Regions from separate parts of the Paenibacillus sp. MMO-58 genome, predicted to be linked through region 1. Evidence: predicted binding sites of a transcription regulator. Region 1 holds the regulator's gene; each other region holds the start of a gene.

Region 1 (3,897 bases):
TTCAGGGCGGAAGTCTCGAATTGTCTGCGGATGCACCTATCCGCGAGCCGTATATCGCTTATATGCAAGGCGGTTTGACGTTTGCCCATGCGAAGTTTGGTGTTCTCACAGCGTTACGTCGACTCATAAACAACGGGCTTATCATAATTAAACGTAATTAAACCTAACACAACTTGACACGTTTTTGGTAGGGCGTTATGATAGGTATATAAATGAGCGACTGGAAGGTTGATGCGACATGGGTGACGATATTCGTAGAAACATGGCCTTATTTCCGATCGGTATCGTAATGAAGCTGACGGATCTAACGGCGCGTCAAATTCGTTATTATGAGCAGCATGAATTGATCGTTCCCGCCAGAACGGCGGGCAACCAGCGACTGTTCTCTTTTAATGACGTGGAACGGTTATTGGAAATTAAGGCGTTAATCGAAAAAGGCGTTAATATCGCCGGCATTAAGCAAGTCATGAATCCGGTTTCAAAAGAATCGGACGATGCAACAATCGTAAGCGAGCAGTCCGAAGTGAAGCGCAAGGAGCTATCCGACGCGCAGCTGCACCGCCTTCTCAAGCAGCAATTGCTGGAGAAACGTCCAGGCCAGGCTTCGCTTATTCAAGGTCAGTTGTCCCGTTTCTTGAACAAGCGCTAGCATGTCCTATTAATGCTGATGCTTACGAAGTAAGAATAGCTTCGCAATTCTTTAAGCGTATGCTTCCGAAGCAAGAATTGCTTCACAATTCTTTTGAAGGAGATGAATGCTGTGAGCTACACAAAAGAGGATATTAAACGCATTGCGGAGGAACAGAACGTTCGATTTATCCGTCTTCAATTTACCGATTTACTCGGTACGATCAAAAACGTAGAGATTCCGGTAAGCCAGCTGGATAAAGCATTAGATAATAAAATGATGTTTGACGGATCTTCCATTGAAGGTTACGTTCGTATCGAAGAATCTGACATGTACTTATACCCTGATCTGGATACTTGGGTAGTATTCCCATGGGTTGCGCAAGACCGCGTTGCCCGTCTGATCTGTGATATTTATATGCCTGACGGCACTCCGTTCGCGGGCGACCCGCGCGGTATTCTGAAGCGTGCGCTGCAAGAAGCGGAAGAAATGGGCTTTACGGCAATGAACGTTGGTCCGGAACCGGAATTCTTCCTGTTCAAGACGGATGAGCGCGGAGAGCCTACAACCGAGCTGAATGACCAAGGCGGATACTTCGACCTTGCGCCAATGGACATGGGCGAGAACTGCCGCCGTGAAATCGTACTGACGCTGGAAGAGATGGGCTTCGAGATTGAAGCTTCCCACCATGAGGTTGCTCCCGGCCAACACGAAATCGACTTCAAATATGCGGACGCGATCAAAGCCGCAGACCAAATTCAAACGTTCAAGCTTGTTGTTAAGACGATTGCGAGACAGCATGGCCTCCATGCTACCTTCATGCCGAAACCGCTGTTTGGCGTAAACGGTTCCGGTATGCACTGTCACCAATCGCTCTTCCAAGGCAACACTAACGTATTCTATGAAGAGAAGGATCGTCTGGGTCTTAGCCAAACCGCACGTTACTACATGGCCGGTATTCTGGAGCATGCGCGTGCGATGGCGGCTATTACGAACCCTACGATCAACTCTTACAAACGGATGGTTCCAGGTTATGAAGCCCCTTGCTACGTAGCTTGGTCGGCGAGCAACCGTTCGCCAATGATCCGTATCCCGGCTTCCCGCGGCCTTAGCACGCGTATCGAGGTTCGCAACCCGGATCCGGCTGCTAACCCGTACCTCGCTCTTGCCGTAATGCTGAAAGCCGGCCTTGACGGCATCAAGAACAAAACTGCCCTTCCGGCACCTGTAGACCGTAATATCTACATCATGACGGAAGAAGAGCGCCTGGAATCAGGCGTGCCAAGCCTTCCTTCCGATCTGAAGGAAGCACTCGACGAAATGCTCCGCAGCGACGTTATCTGCGAAGCACTAGGCGAGCATGCTTTGGCTCACTTCTATGAGCTGAAGGAAATTGAATGGGACATGTATAAAACACAAGTCCATCAATGGGAACGCGATCAGTATCTGACGCTGTACTAGGAAGGAAATCCCTTGGCGCTCTAAGCGTCAAGGGATTTTTTCTATCTCCTATATAAAGTCGGAGGGCTGACGGGAATAATGTTCGCAAGAATGATGTAGACGATAAGATTGCAGGGGATAAAGAGAAGGAAAAGAAGTCTAACAAACAAGGATGAAAGGTTGAAGTATTCGGCGATTCCTCCGCAAACTCCGGCTATGGATTTATCGAATACGGACCTCGTTAATTTCTTCTTCACGCTTAACCACCTCGTTACCAACAAGTAATACGATAATACCATAATCAGGTAAATAAAAAGAGGCTGTTCTCCCTAACCGAATGCAAATCGGATTAGCGGGAACAGCCTCTTTTATTCGAACGGATTAGTGGAAGTCACGGAACAAGCCAACTACCTTACCAAGAATGGTGACATTGTTCAAACGGATTGGCTCCATGGTGGAGTTCTCCGGCTGAAGGCGGATATGATCCTTCTCTTTGTAGAAGGTCTTAACCGTCGCTTCGTCATCTTCCGTCATGGCTACTACAATATCGCCGTTGTTGGCGGTTTGCTGCTGGCGGACGATAACATAGTCGCCGTTATGTATACCGGCTTCAATCATGCTGTCGCCAATGACATTCAGGATAAATACCTCATCGTCGCCTACGAAGTGTGCGGATAACGGGAAGTACTCTTCAATATTCTCAGTCGCCGTAATCGGCACGCCTGCCGTTACTTTGCCGACGATTGGCACTTGAGCCACAGCGGGGAGGATAATGCCGTCAACACCGTCTTGATCCAAAATTTCGATCGCCCGAGGTTTCGTTGGATCTCGTCTGATCAGGCCTTTCTTCTCAAGCCGATCCAGATGGCCATGAACGGTGGAGCTTGACGCCAGGCCAACCGCTTCGCCGATTTCGCGAACAGAAGGCGGGTATCCTTTGTCCCGAACCTCATTCTTAATAAATTCAAGAATCGACTGCTGGCGGTTCGAAATCTTAGACACGTGAATCACTCCAATATACTATTTGAAGAAAATTATAGCATAGAACCGGAGTTCGTACAAACATAAGTTCTTAAAAACAAAAGTTCGCATTTTTTATTGACTACAAACATTTGTTCGTGTTATTCTAAGGACATAAGAAAACAGAACAAACGTTCGGGGAGCGATAATAATGATCATGAATCCATCTTTTTATAAAAGTATCCATAATGAAGAAACTGCTAAAACGTTCAAATCGCGGGGACATCACCTTCAACGTCATGCATTTAAACTTATTGTGTGTGCCGCAGTGTTCATTCTTCTCTTTACAAGTTTCCTTATGATGCGTACGAATGCATCGTCCGATCATATTCAAGAGGCTGCAGCGAATGAGCAAACGGTTATCGTAACGGCTGGAGATACGTTGTGGGGGATTGCAGATCGTTTTACTGAGGGCTCCAAGGACATCAGACAATACATATACAAGATTAAGGAACGCAACCAATTAAGCTCGGTCGAGCTACGGCCAGGACAGGTGTTAATTATTCCTAAATAGGCTATATAATCGGAAGGATAGGCAATTCGGACACAGGATGTTCGAAATTGCCTGTCCTTTTCTTATTCTTCTATCATTGCCTTGACAATTGCTCGCGTTAAAAGTCAAAATAGGTAAGAAGGATGAGTAATAAGCAAATGAGGTGAAGGCAGTGGAAGAAGTCATCGCGCGTATTAACGAATTATCCCGTAAAAATAAAACGGTAGGTTTAACCGAAGAGGAAATAGCGGAACGTGCCGTATTGCGTCAGAAATATTTGGAGAATTTCAAAAGGAATTTCCGCCAGCAGTTGGAT
Region 2 (3,897 bases), 370 kb from region 1:
ATGTGCTGGTCGTTCAGATTCTGACGCTTGGACTGGATATCCGCCGGGAAGCGATTGTAGACGCTCTTGTTGACGTATTCCAGCCGAAGGGGATCTACGAGCGGAGCGATGTGGGAGTTAGGCAGCTGGAAGGACTTGAGCTGCGTACCGGAGTTCTGTACGGGGAGTGCCCGCGGATACTCGAGATTGAAGAGAATGGTCTTAAGCTGGAAGTCGATATCGTGGAAGGTCAAAAGACCGGTTATTTCTACGATCAACGCGAGAACCGCGCTTCTATCGAACCCCTGATGAAGGGCTGGGGAGCTCGCAGCGGCATTCGCCTCGAGAACCGTCCGGCTGATACGGATACCGAAGTTACGAGGCTTGTACCGGTGAATACGAACGGCAAAGAAGTGACTTTCCCTTATTGGGACGGTGCGACCGTGCTGGAGTGCTTTGCCCATACCGGCAGCTTCACTCTCCATGCCTGCAAATACGGCGCGAAAAAAGTAACCTGTCTCGACGTATCCGAGCATGCCATCGATACGGCGCGCCGCAACGTGGAGCGTAACGGCTTCACGGATCGCGTAGAATTTGTCGTGGCGGATGCCTTTGATTATTTGCGCACGCAGGTAAAAGGCGTTGAAGAGCGTGCGGAGCGCAGCCGTGCCGGTGCGGATACTTCGAAGCCTCTTAGCGGCGGGGGCCGTACATGGGATGTTGTTATCCTCGATCCTCCCGCTTTCGCAAAGACCAAAAGCGCAGTTGCCGGAGCATGCCGGGGTTATAAAGACATCAACCTGCATGGCCTCAAGCTGGTTAACGAAGGCGGCTATCTCGTTACGGCCAGCTGCTCGTACCATATGCGGCCGGATCTGTTCCTAGAGACGATTCAGGAAGCGGCATCCGATGCCGGCAAGCTGCTGCGTCTCGTGGAGTGGCGGGCTGCTGGCAAGGATCATCCGCAGCTGCTTGGCGTATCGGAAGGGCATTACTTGAAATTTGCCGTGTTCGAAGTGCGGAGTAAATAATACGGAAAAAGCCGTATGGATCGGTGAGGGATCCATGCGGCTTCTTGTTCGAAAAATAGACATATTCAATCGATTAATAGATGTGTATAATAGGAATGTAACGCTGAGAGACAGACGACTGTACCCAGCGGTTCCATAATGGACAGAGCAGTTCACTGCATGTCTGCTAACCCATAATCCGGCAGAGCGGAAATCCGCATGCGGGATTTTTTATTTTATTCTAAGAATTTATAATGGACGATAGCCGGTTCACCTTGCTAGAAGGATTCTTTGAATTGACGGCTCAGCTCGACACGCTGAAGCTTCAGCAGCCAGACCTCTTCCCGTAACGTTTTCAAATCGGAGGAATCATCGGAATTTCTCAATTGCCGATAAAGATCAAGCATCTTCCGGTTGATGACGTCAAACTTTCTCCATAGTTCAGCGGCTTTCACTGACAGAGCCTGCTGGCATGCTTGTTCCTTCCACCCGGCGAGCGAACGGGTAATCTCCTGCTGCCACTCCAGATCGCCGATTTGCTTGGCATAGTTGTATAAATCCAGATAATCGTTAATCCATTGCGTATCTTCCGAGGTCATTTGCCGTTCCTCCAATCCGGATCATTATATTACCTAGTATTATACTCGGCATTTAAGGGATTGCAATATTTTCTTGTTAAAAAGATAGCACTTCTTCCAGAACATACGTTTGTCGTCCGGGTGAAAAAGGACCCGCGCTATGATAGAATGATAGATTATGAGATAGATTCGGAGGGGAAGAGTTAGGATGGGGCTTCGATTTGTGCTTGGCCGCTCGGGAACGGGGAAAACAACGTATTGTCTGGACGCAATCCGCGCCAAGCTGCAAGGCGAGCCGGATGGAGCGCCGCTTGTTATGCTGGTCCCGGAACAGGCTACATTCCAGACGGAGTACGCGCTTTTGAAAGGCACGTCGCTAAGCGGGACGATTCGCGCCCAGGCGCTTAGCTTCCGCCGTCTGGCCTTTCGCGTCATGCAGGAGACGGGCGGCACCGCGTTAATTCCGATCAGCGATAACGGCAAGCATATGATGCTGTTCAAGATTATACACAGGCTCGGCAAGCAGCTTGAGCTTTTCCAAAGCGGGGCGGAGCAGCCCGGTTTCATTGAACGGCTTGGCGAGCTGCTGACCGAGTGGAAGCGCTACGGGATTGATGCCGATCTGCTGAAGGAAAAAACGGCATCGGTAGAAGACGCGTCGCTACTTAACCGGAAGCTGCATGATCTTCGGCTTGTATATGACAAGCTGGAGCAGGAATTGCTTGGCCTTTATATCGATTCGGAAGATTATTTGACGCAGCTGATTGCAGGCTATGCCAACGCGCCGGCGATGCAGGGTGCCCATCTGTGGATTGACGGCTTCCATGGTTTTACGCCGAAGGAATACGATGCGCTTGGCACGCTGATCGCTTCTTCCGCGGAAGTGACCGTTGCGCTTACGCTTGACCGTCCTTACGATAACGGCGAAATGCCGCATGAGCTTGAACTTTTCCACCCTACGGCCGAAACGTACGGCAAACTGGCTGCTCTAGCGGCGCAAGCCGGCGTACCCGTGCATGAAACCGTCGTGCTGGATGAAGGAGTTCCATACCGCTTCAAAGGGAGTTCGATGCTGGCTCATCTAGAGAAGCATTATGGCGGAAGAACCCCAATGCTTATACCGGATAAGAAGCTGCTGGCTGTAGACAGTTCTGCCTGCGGCGTATCCCTCCATGCCTCCGCCAACAGAAGAGCCGAGGTGGAAGCAGCGGCGCGGGATATGGTTAGGCGGGCACGCGAAGAGGGTCTTCGCTGGCGAGACATGGCGGTTATGGTGCGGAACGCGGCTGAATATACGGACTATATTCAAACGATTTTCGATGATTACGAGATTCCCTACTTCCTTGACCAAAAGAATAATACGGTCCATCATCCGCTCGTTGAATTTATCCGTTCCGCGCTGGAGACGGTGCTACACGGCTGGCATTACGAGGCGGTATTCCGGTGCATCAAGACGGAGCTGCTGTTCCCGATTGACGGCAGCATGTCGCGCGAGCTTTTTGACCGCTTGGAGAACTATGTGCTGGCAGCCGGAGTCGACGGATGGAAGTGGCTTGACCGCTCCAGGTGGAAGCCGCTTATGCAGCAGTCTCTTGAGGATGAGCCGGAAACGGTATCCGAGCCGTCCGCAAAAGCCAAACGGGAATTTCAGGCCGTTATGGCGGCGAGAGAGGCGATTGTACCTCCGCTTCGCCGGTTCGAACAGTCTTTGAAGAAAGCCTCCAACGTCAAGGACATGTGCGAAGCGTTATACAAGCTGCTGGATCATGCGGATGCCGCCGACCGCCTTGAACGATGGAGCCGCGAGGACAGCGCGTCCGGTCGTACGCAGCGTGCCAGATCACACCGCCAGCTATGGGATGGCGTCATGCAATTGCTGGATCAGCTGGTGGAAATGGTCGGGGACGAGGATATGCCTCCGGAGCTGTTCGCCGGCATGGTGGAGACGGGGCTCGAAAATCTGAAGCTTGCGGCGGTACCTCCCGCGCTTGATCAGGCACTGATCGGCAGCATGGACCGGACGCGTTCCGGGGATGTAAAGATCTGTTATGTGCTTGGCGCCAACGACGGCGTAATGCCGATGCGCATTCAAGAGGACGGCGTGCTGACCGAGCAGGAGCGGGAACGCCTTGCCGAAGAAGGTCTGGTCATGGCGCCGGGCGTAAGACGCAGACTTCTCGACGAACGTTTCCTGATCTATAACGCCCTGACAACGGCCAGCCAGCATCTGTGGATCAGCTGGGCGCAGGCCGATGAGGAAGGGAAAACGCTGCTGCCTTCGGAAGTGATCCGGCAGGTGAGGCAGCTGTTCCCCGGCATTCCGGTCTATC
Region 3 (3,897 bases), on a different contig from region 1:
ATAAGCCTTTTCTAGCCCTTCGCTGCCTCGTCATTTGGGGCAAGAAGGGCTTTCGCTCTATGACGTTCGATATTTTGACATAGGAAATGGCATGTATTATACTTGGTTAGATAGTTTTGGAAACGATCCGGGGGACATACATATGACAGTACAAGCAATCATGCATCAATGCAGGAACACGGCTAGACGGTCCGGGGGTGTGAACGAATGAACCTGGCAAATAGGATTACGCTGGCCAGAATTATTTTAGTGCCGATCATTATGGTATTTCTGCTCGTCAATATCGATATCAAGCCTCTTGCTTTCGGCGATGATTACTCCATTACATACAATCAGATTATAGCGGCTATAATCTTTATCATAGCGGCAAGCACCGACGGTCTCGATGGTTATATCGCCAGGAAGAACAAAATCGTAACCAACCTCGGCAAGCTTCTTGATCCGCTGGCGGACAAGCTGCTTGTGGCGGCTGTACTGATCTCGCTCGTTCAAATGGATAAGCTGGCGGCATGGATGGCCATCATTATTATCAGCCGCGAATTCGCGGTTACGGGTTTGCGTCAGATCGCTTTGCTGGAAGGCAGCGTAATGGCGGCGAGCAAATGGGGCAAATGGAAAACAGCCGTACAAATTACGATGATCATTTCGCTTCTGCTCAACAACTTCCCGTTTACGTTTATCGATTTTCCGTTTGACGATATCGTAAGCTGGATTGCCGTTATTATTACGGTGTATTCCGGATTCGACTATTTCTTCAAGAACAAACATTTGATTCCTGTGCAATAATCAGGATCATATAAGCAACAATAAAGCATCTTTCCATTCGTGGAGAGATGCTTTTGCTTCCTAATGCTGCAGGATTCGAAGGGGGAAATCGTATGAAAGCTGAAATTATCGCAGTGGGCACCGAGCTTTTGCTTGGTCAAATCGTCAATACAAACGCACAATTCTTGTCCAGAAAGCTTGCATCGCTTGGCATTGATGTTTACTTTCAGACGGTCGTTGGCGATAACCCGAACCGGATCCGCCAAGCGATTGAGATTGCCCGCCAGCGTGCCGACCTGCTTGTGTTTACCGGCGGACTTGGTCCTACGCAAGATGATCTGACGAAGGACGTCCTCGCGGCCTATCTGAACCGCGGCCTGTCCCTTCATCAGCCTTCCATGGATAAGATCGAGCAAATGTTCAGCTCTCGCGGCATCCATATGGTAGAGAGCAACCGCAGACAAGCGCTGATGATTGACGGCAGCGCCCCGATTGATAATGAAGCCGGGCTTGCCGTCGGCAACGGCCTGTCCGAAGACGGGACGCATTATTTGCTTCTGCCCGGGCCTCCTCGCGAGATGAAGCCGATGATGGAGGGGCCGGCGTCGGATTGGCTCCGGTCTATTCTGGGGGCAGAAGAACCGCTTTATTCGAGACTGCTTATGTTTGCAGGGATTGGGGAATCGACGCTAGAAGCTAAGCTGATTGATCTGATCGAAGCCCAATCGGATCCTACTATCGCGCCATATGCGAAGGAAGGCGAGGTCGCCATTCGGGTATCTACGAAAGCGGCGAACGAAACCGATGCGATAGTCAAGCTGGATCAAACCGTCGATGCGATCAAGCAGCGGGTGGGCGAGTACTTATATGCGCAGGAAGAGATTACGCTGGAAGAGCAGGTCGTGCAGCTGCTTCGGACATCGAGAAGAAAGCTCTCGACAGCCGAAAGCATCAGCGGAGGCTTGCTTGCAGAGCTTATTACCGGCATTCCCGGCAGCAGTGGGGAATATTCCGGCGGCGTTGTTACTTATACGAACGAGATGAAGCATAAGCTGCTCGGCATCCCGATGGCGCAGCTTGAAGGAGACGGAGCGCCGGGAGCGATCAGTGAATCTACGGCAGCAATGATGGCCGAACGCGTCAGACAAATCGGAGATTCCGATTTTGGCGTGTCGCTCACGGGGGTAGCCGGCCCGGCTCAGGCGGAAGGCAAGCCCGTTGGCTTGGTCTATTACGCGGTTGCCGAGAGGGGCAAGCCGACAGCCGTATTTACCGGCCATTTTTCCGGTACCCGCGCCATCATCCGCATCCGTGCGGTAAAGGCTGCCTTATATCAATTGTGGCTGAAGCTGCGCGAACATTAATTTGTCGGATTAACGCGAAAAATACTTGCCTGTTTGTACCATTTCCGCTATAATTGGTCTCATGCGGAAGAACCGTGGCGAAGATTACTTTGCTGCGGTTTTTTTATGTCTATTTTTAGAATCATGACGAATCGCGCATAGTTGCCCAAGAGGGCAAAAGCCGTTTCGCCATGCGTCTGGAAAGGACGTGGAAACAAAAAGACGAATGTATGTTCGAAAAAAAGCTTGGCAATTGAGCGGAAACAAGGTATCATACAATTATAAATAACGAAGGATGTGAGTAGCTTGTCGGATCGTCGTGCTGCTTTGGAGATGGCTTTACGTCAAATTGAGAAGCAATTTGGTAAAGGCTCCATCATGAAATTAGGGGAATCCACACATATGCAAGTTGAAACCGTACCAAGCGGTTCAATTGCTTTAGATATTGCTCTTGGAATCGGCGGTTTGCCAAGAGGCCGTATTATTGAATGCTACGGACCGGAATCTTCCGGTAAAACAACCGTTGCGCTTCACGCTATTGCGGAAGTACAACGGATCGGCGGACAAGCTGCGTTTATCGATGCGGAGCATGCGCTTGATCCATTGTACGCGAGCAAGCTTGGCGTAAATATCGACGAACTGCTGTTGTCGCAGCCGGATACGGGCGAACAGGCGCTTGAGATCGCAGAAGCGCTTGTACGAAGCGGCGCGGTCGATATTATCGTTATCGACTCGGTAGCAGCGCTTGTACCGAAAGCAGAGATTGAAGGCGATATGGGGGATTCACATGTCGGTCTGCAGGCACGTCTGATGTCGCAGGCTCTGCGTAAACTGGGTGGCGCGATCAGCAAGTCGAAAACAATCGCCATCTTTATTAACCAGTTGCGCGAGAAAGTCGGCGTTATGTTCGGTAACCCGGAAACTACGCCTGGCGGCCGTGCACTGAAGTTCTATTCCAGCGTACGTCTGGAAGTACGCCGGATTGAGACGATCAAGCAAGGCAACGATATGGTTGGTAACCGTACGCGGATTAAAGTCGTGAAGAACAAAGTAGCTCCTCCGTTCAAGCAAGCGGAGATTGATATCATGTACGGCGAAGGCATTTCGAGAGAAGGCAGCCTTGTAGATATTGGTGTAGAGATGGATATCGTTCAGAAGAGCGGTGCTTGGTTCTCCTATAATGGCGATCGCTTGGGCCAAGGACGCGAGAACGCGAAGCAGTTCTTGAAGGATCATCCGGAAGTTGCTGCGGTAATCGAGAAGCAGATCCGCGAAGCAAGCAACTTGTCGGCTTCTGCACAGCCAGCAGACTTCTCGAAAGATGATGACGATGACTTTGATGAGTCGGAACTTGACGATTAATAGTAATAATTAAGGAAGAAGCAGCGCCGTCCTTTCGAGGGCGGCGCTGCTTCTTTGCAATGAACGGGGTGTAACCAGGATGTTAATCGAGATTTCTGCGGTAGAGCAGGACCGCAAGGATCGTAAGCGATACCATGTGTATGCAAACGGCATGGAAGAGCCGTTGTTATCCGTCCACGAGGATCTTCTTATAAAATACACGTTGTTTAAAGGGAAGGAGCTTACAAGGGAAGCTATTGCCGAGATTGCCGATGAGGACGAAAGATACCGGGCTTACTCGCTTGCCGTCACCTATCTTGGCATAAAAGCAAGAACCCGCAAACAGATCGAGCAATATTTGCTCCGCAAGGAATTTGAACCCGAACCAATTGCTTACGCTCTTGAACGTTTAGAATCGGAACATATTGTTGATGATGGAGAGTATGCG
Region 4 (3,897 bases), on a different contig from region 1:
GAGCAGATTCGGAACGCGCAAGTGATGTTGTCCGGCCTTGGCTACGCGACGCAGCGGGAAGACGGTTATTATAACGCTTCGACCGAGCAAGCCGTTAAGGATTTCCAGAACGCTTCCGGATTGCCGGTTACAGGCGAGATCGATACGAAGACGGCGTCGTCTTTGGAGCAGGCCGTAGTAAAATGGATTAAGGATCAGAAGAATGACAAACAGCTGCTGGAAGCAATCCAGGCGGTCAGCAGGAAATAAAGAGGAGACGGCGAATTTATAAAAGGTTGGCTCTAAAGCGGAGTCAGCCTTTTATTTTGGATGGAGATGGGAGTGTAGCGTTTGGATGCAGCCAATGCTTTACTGGACCAGTTCGGCCGGGCATTTATACATTTGCTTGTGCAGCCTTTTTATTATATTGCGGTATTATTTATTATCCTTCAGTATACGAGACAGATCAGCTTGGAAAGACGGATGTTCGCCGTAAGGCTGCACATCTGGCCGCGGCTCGTGGCAAAAGCGATGCTGGCCGGGCTTGCAGCCGGGGTGCTCGCTTCCGTTGCAGGTGCTTTTATCGGCCTAACTCTAACCGGCGATGCCGTATTATGGCTATGGGGTTCGGCGGTTGTGCTTCTTTTGTTCCGAATTCGCTATCTGTGCTTTGCCTATGGCGCGGGAGCATTAGCGCTTCTGCAATGGATCGTTGGTTTTACTTCGCTCGAAAATAGTGACGGATGGCTTGGAGACGCGGCGAACTCGCTTGCCGGACTTGATATGCCGGGGATTTTCGTATTGGTAGCGCTGCTTCATCTGGTAGAAGCTTTCCTTGTCCGGAGACTAGGAAACAAGCTGGCTACTCCGCTCTTCCTGGAAGGGAAGCGGGGGAAGCTTGTGGGCGGCTATATGCTGCAGGGCTTCTGGCCGGTTCCGCTGCTGCTGCTTGTGCCGGCAGCCGGAGGGACATCGGTAGTTGACCTGCCTTGGACGCCGTTATTCGGGGGCGATTGGACGCAGGGCTGGACAGTTGTCGCTTTGCCGATGATTATCGGCTTCAGCGAAATGACGCGCACGATGCTGCCTGAGGCCAAAGCCCGCCATGCGGCAAAAGGGCTCATGTGGTACAGCCTGCTGCTGACCGGTGCGGCGCTTCTCGCCTGGTGGCTGCCGGCGCTGCTGCCGCTTGCCGCTTTATGTTCGCTGCTGCTGCATGAGGCCATCATCTGGCGCAGCCGAGCGGTGGAATCCACGCAAAGTCCGCTGTACGTGAATGATCAGCGCGGCTTGCGTATTCTCGGTATCGTGCCGGGTACGCCTGCTGAGGCAATGAAGCTGCAGGCCGGCGAGATTATTTCGAAGGTGAACGGCACCAGGGTGTTCACGAAAGAAGATCTTCATGAGGCGCTGCAGAACAATTCGGCGATGTATAAGCTTGAGGTGCTGAACAGAGAGGGCGAGATCAAGTTTGTGCAGCGGGCCCGTTATGAAGGGGAGCATCATCAGCTCGGGGTTATTTTATCCCCTGATGAGCGGGCTACCTATTACGCTTCGGCAGAGCCCGCTACGCTGATTGACCTTTTGCGCCGCGCAAGGACGGCAAGGCGCAGCGGCGGCGTTTACGCGAAAGAGGAAGACCGTTCGCGTACTTTGAATGTTTAAATAGAAAGGGGCTTTTCCTGGGCGGCTGCTTAGGGAAAGCCCTTTGATTTTATGTTTGCATCAGCCTCTATAGACGTCTATAATAGAGGGGAACACACATTCGGATATGCTGTGTGCGTATCGATTTGTCCGCGAGACGGTTGCTATTCCTTCTAAGTTCTAAGGAGGTGTAAGCCGTTTACGCTTGTATATATTGACTATAATGATTGATGAGTAAGGGAAACGGGGTGGATGACGCAAGTGAATGAGATTTCAGAGCAATTATTTCAATTAAAGTCGGACTACACGCCGCAGGGCGATCAGCCGGGAGCCATCAGAAAACTTGTTGAAGGCGTGAATAACGGCGAAGTCAAGCAAACCTTGCTTGGTGCGACGGGTACGGGCAAGACGTATACGATTGCCAATACGATAGCGCAGCTTAACCGGCCGACGCTGGTTATTGCCCATAACAAGACGCTCGCGGCACAGCTGTGCAGCGAGTTTAAGGAGTTTTTCCCGGACAATGCAGTAAGTTATTTCGTCAGCTATTATGATTATTTTCAGCCTGAGGCTTATATCCCGTCTACGGACACTTATATTGAGAAGGATTCCAGCATTAATGATGAGATCGACAAGCTGCGCCACTCCGCGACCAGTTCATTGTTCGAGCGCAGGGACGTCATTATCGTAGCGAGTGTATCTTGCATCTACGGTCTCGGTTCGCCTTCCGAGTACGGCAGTCTGGTACTGTCGCTGCGGGTAGGCATGGAGAAGTCCAGAGATACGATTCTTCATAAGCTTGTTGATATTCAGTACCAGCGCAATGACATTAACTTTATCCGCGGTACGTTCCGCGTGCGCGGCGATATTGTAGAGATTTTCCCGGTTGCCAATAATGAGCGGGCGATTCGGGTCGAGCTGTTTGGCGATGAGATTGAACGGATTACGGAAATCGACGTGCTTACCGGCGAGATCGTAAGCGAACGCGATCATGTTGCTATATTCCCGGCGTCTCACTTCGTTACCCACGAAGAAACGATGAAGGTTGCGCTTGGCAATATCGAGCGTGAGCTGGAGGAACGTCTTGCGGAGCTTCGGGAAGAAGGCAAGCTGCTGGAAGCGCAGCGTCTGGAGCAGCGTACCCGTTATGACCTCGAAATGATGGCGGAGATGGGCTTCTGTTCCGGCATCGAGAACTATTCCGGACCTTTGACCTTCCGCGAGCGCGGGGCAACGCCGTATACGCTGATGGATTATTTTCCGGAAGATATGCTGATCGTCATTGACGAATCGCACGTTACCCTGCCGCAGATTAGAGCTATGTACAACGGAGACCGCGCGCGGAAGGAAATGCTCGTTAATCACGGCTTCCGTCTGCCGTCCGCACTGGATAACAGGCCGCTGCGCTTCGAAGAATTCGAGGAAAAAGCGAAACAGCAGATTTACGTGTCGGCGACACCGGGACCTTATGAGCTGGAGCATTGCCCAACGATGGTTGAGCAGATTATCCGTCCGACAGGCCTGCTGGATCCGATTATTGAGGTGCGTCCGACAAAAGGACAAATCGATGATCTGCTAGTCGAGATCCGCGATCGGATAGCCAAGGATGAACGCGTCCTTGTCACCACGCTGACGAAGAAGATGGCCGAGGATTTAACGGATTATTTCAAAGAGATTGGCATTAAAGTGCGTTATCTGCACTCCGATATCAAGACGCTGGAGAGGATAGCAATCCTTCGCGACCTGCGTCTCGGTACGTTCCATGTGCTTGTGGGTATTAACCTCTTGAGGGAGGGCCTCGATTTGCCGGAAGTATCCCTTGTTGCGATATTGGATGCGGACAAAGAAGGCTTCCTCCGTTCCGAACGCTCGTTGATTCAGACGATTGGCAGAGCTGCGCGTAATAGCGATGGCCGGGTTATCATGTACGGGGATAAGATTACCGATTCCATGGATAAGGCGCTGAAGGAGACGGAGCGCCGCCGGACCATCCAAATTGCTTATAACGAAGAGCATGGGATTACGCCTCAGACGATCCGCAAGAAAGTGCATGATGATATAAAGGCAACGAAAGTAGCCGAGGAGAAGTCGGAATATTTGACTGGCGTAGGCTCCGAGAAGATGACGAAGAAGGAACGCCAAGCTTTGCTGCAAAGGCTGGAAGCCGAGATGAAGGATGCGGCGAAGAATCTGCAGTTCGAGAGAGCCGCAGAGCTGCGTGACGCGTTGCTGGAATTGAAAGCGGAGATGAGCTAGAGACAAGGAATGGGAGGA

Evidence for each region. Region 1 encodes LexA, which represses DNA repair genes until DNA is damaged. Its sites were predicted from a motif close to CGAACATATGTTCG; they were not measured.
Region 2: a site for LexA is predicted at 1,687-1,700, ahead of addB (helicase-exonuclease AddAB subunit AddB). Genes of this name have one in related genera too.
Region 3: a site for LexA is predicted at 2,332-2,345, ahead of recA (recombinase RecA). Genes of this name have one in related genera too.
Region 4: a site for LexA is predicted at 1,734-1,747, ahead of uvrB (excinuclease ABC subunit UvrB). Genes of this name have one in related genera too.

Annotation. Positions count from the first base shown of each region.
Region 1 is NZ_JBBCVY010000001.1:1,127,654-1,131,550, forward strand. It holds gene WFJ73_RS05175 (methionine gamma-lyase family protein) at 1-161, shown strand, start outside; gene WFJ73_RS05180 (MerR family transcriptional regulator) at 239-649, shown strand; gene glnA (type I glutamate--ammonia ligase) at 761-2,089, shown strand; gene WFJ73_RS05190 (PspC domain-containing protein) at 2,131-2,367, opposite strand; gene lexA (transcriptional repressor LexA) at 2,450-3,070, opposite strand; gene WFJ73_RS05200 (LysM peptidoglycan-binding domain-containing protein) at 3,240-3,602, shown strand; gene WFJ73_RS05205 (DUF896 domain-containing protein) at 3,754-3,897, shown strand, end outside.
Region 2 is NZ_JBBCVY010000001.1:754,756-758,652, forward strand. It holds gene WFJ73_RS03360 (class I SAM-dependent rRNA methyltransferase) at 1-1,010, shown strand, start outside; gene WFJ73_RS03365 (hypothetical protein) at 1,268-1,588, opposite strand; gene addB (helicase-exonuclease AddAB subunit AddB) at 1,776-3,897, shown strand, end outside.
Region 3 is NZ_JBBCVY010000002.1:91,828-95,724, reverse strand. It holds gene WFJ73_RS06185 (YajQ family cyclic di-GMP-binding protein) at 1-1, shown strand, start outside; gene pgsA (CDP-diacylglycerol--glycerol-3-phosphate 3-phosphatidyltransferase) at 208-786, shown strand; gene WFJ73_RS06175 (competence/damage-inducible protein A) at 879-2,129, shown strand; gene recA (recombinase RecA) at 2,415-3,470, shown strand; gene WFJ73_RS06165 (RecX family transcriptional regulator) at 3,550-3,897, shown strand, end outside.
Region 4 is NZ_JBBCVY010000017.1:17,358-21,254, reverse strand. It holds gene WFJ73_RS30195 (S41 family peptidase) at 1-249, shown strand, start outside; gene WFJ73_RS30190 (PDZ domain-containing protein) at 331-1,644, shown strand; gene uvrB (excinuclease ABC subunit UvrB) at 1,876-3,879, shown strand.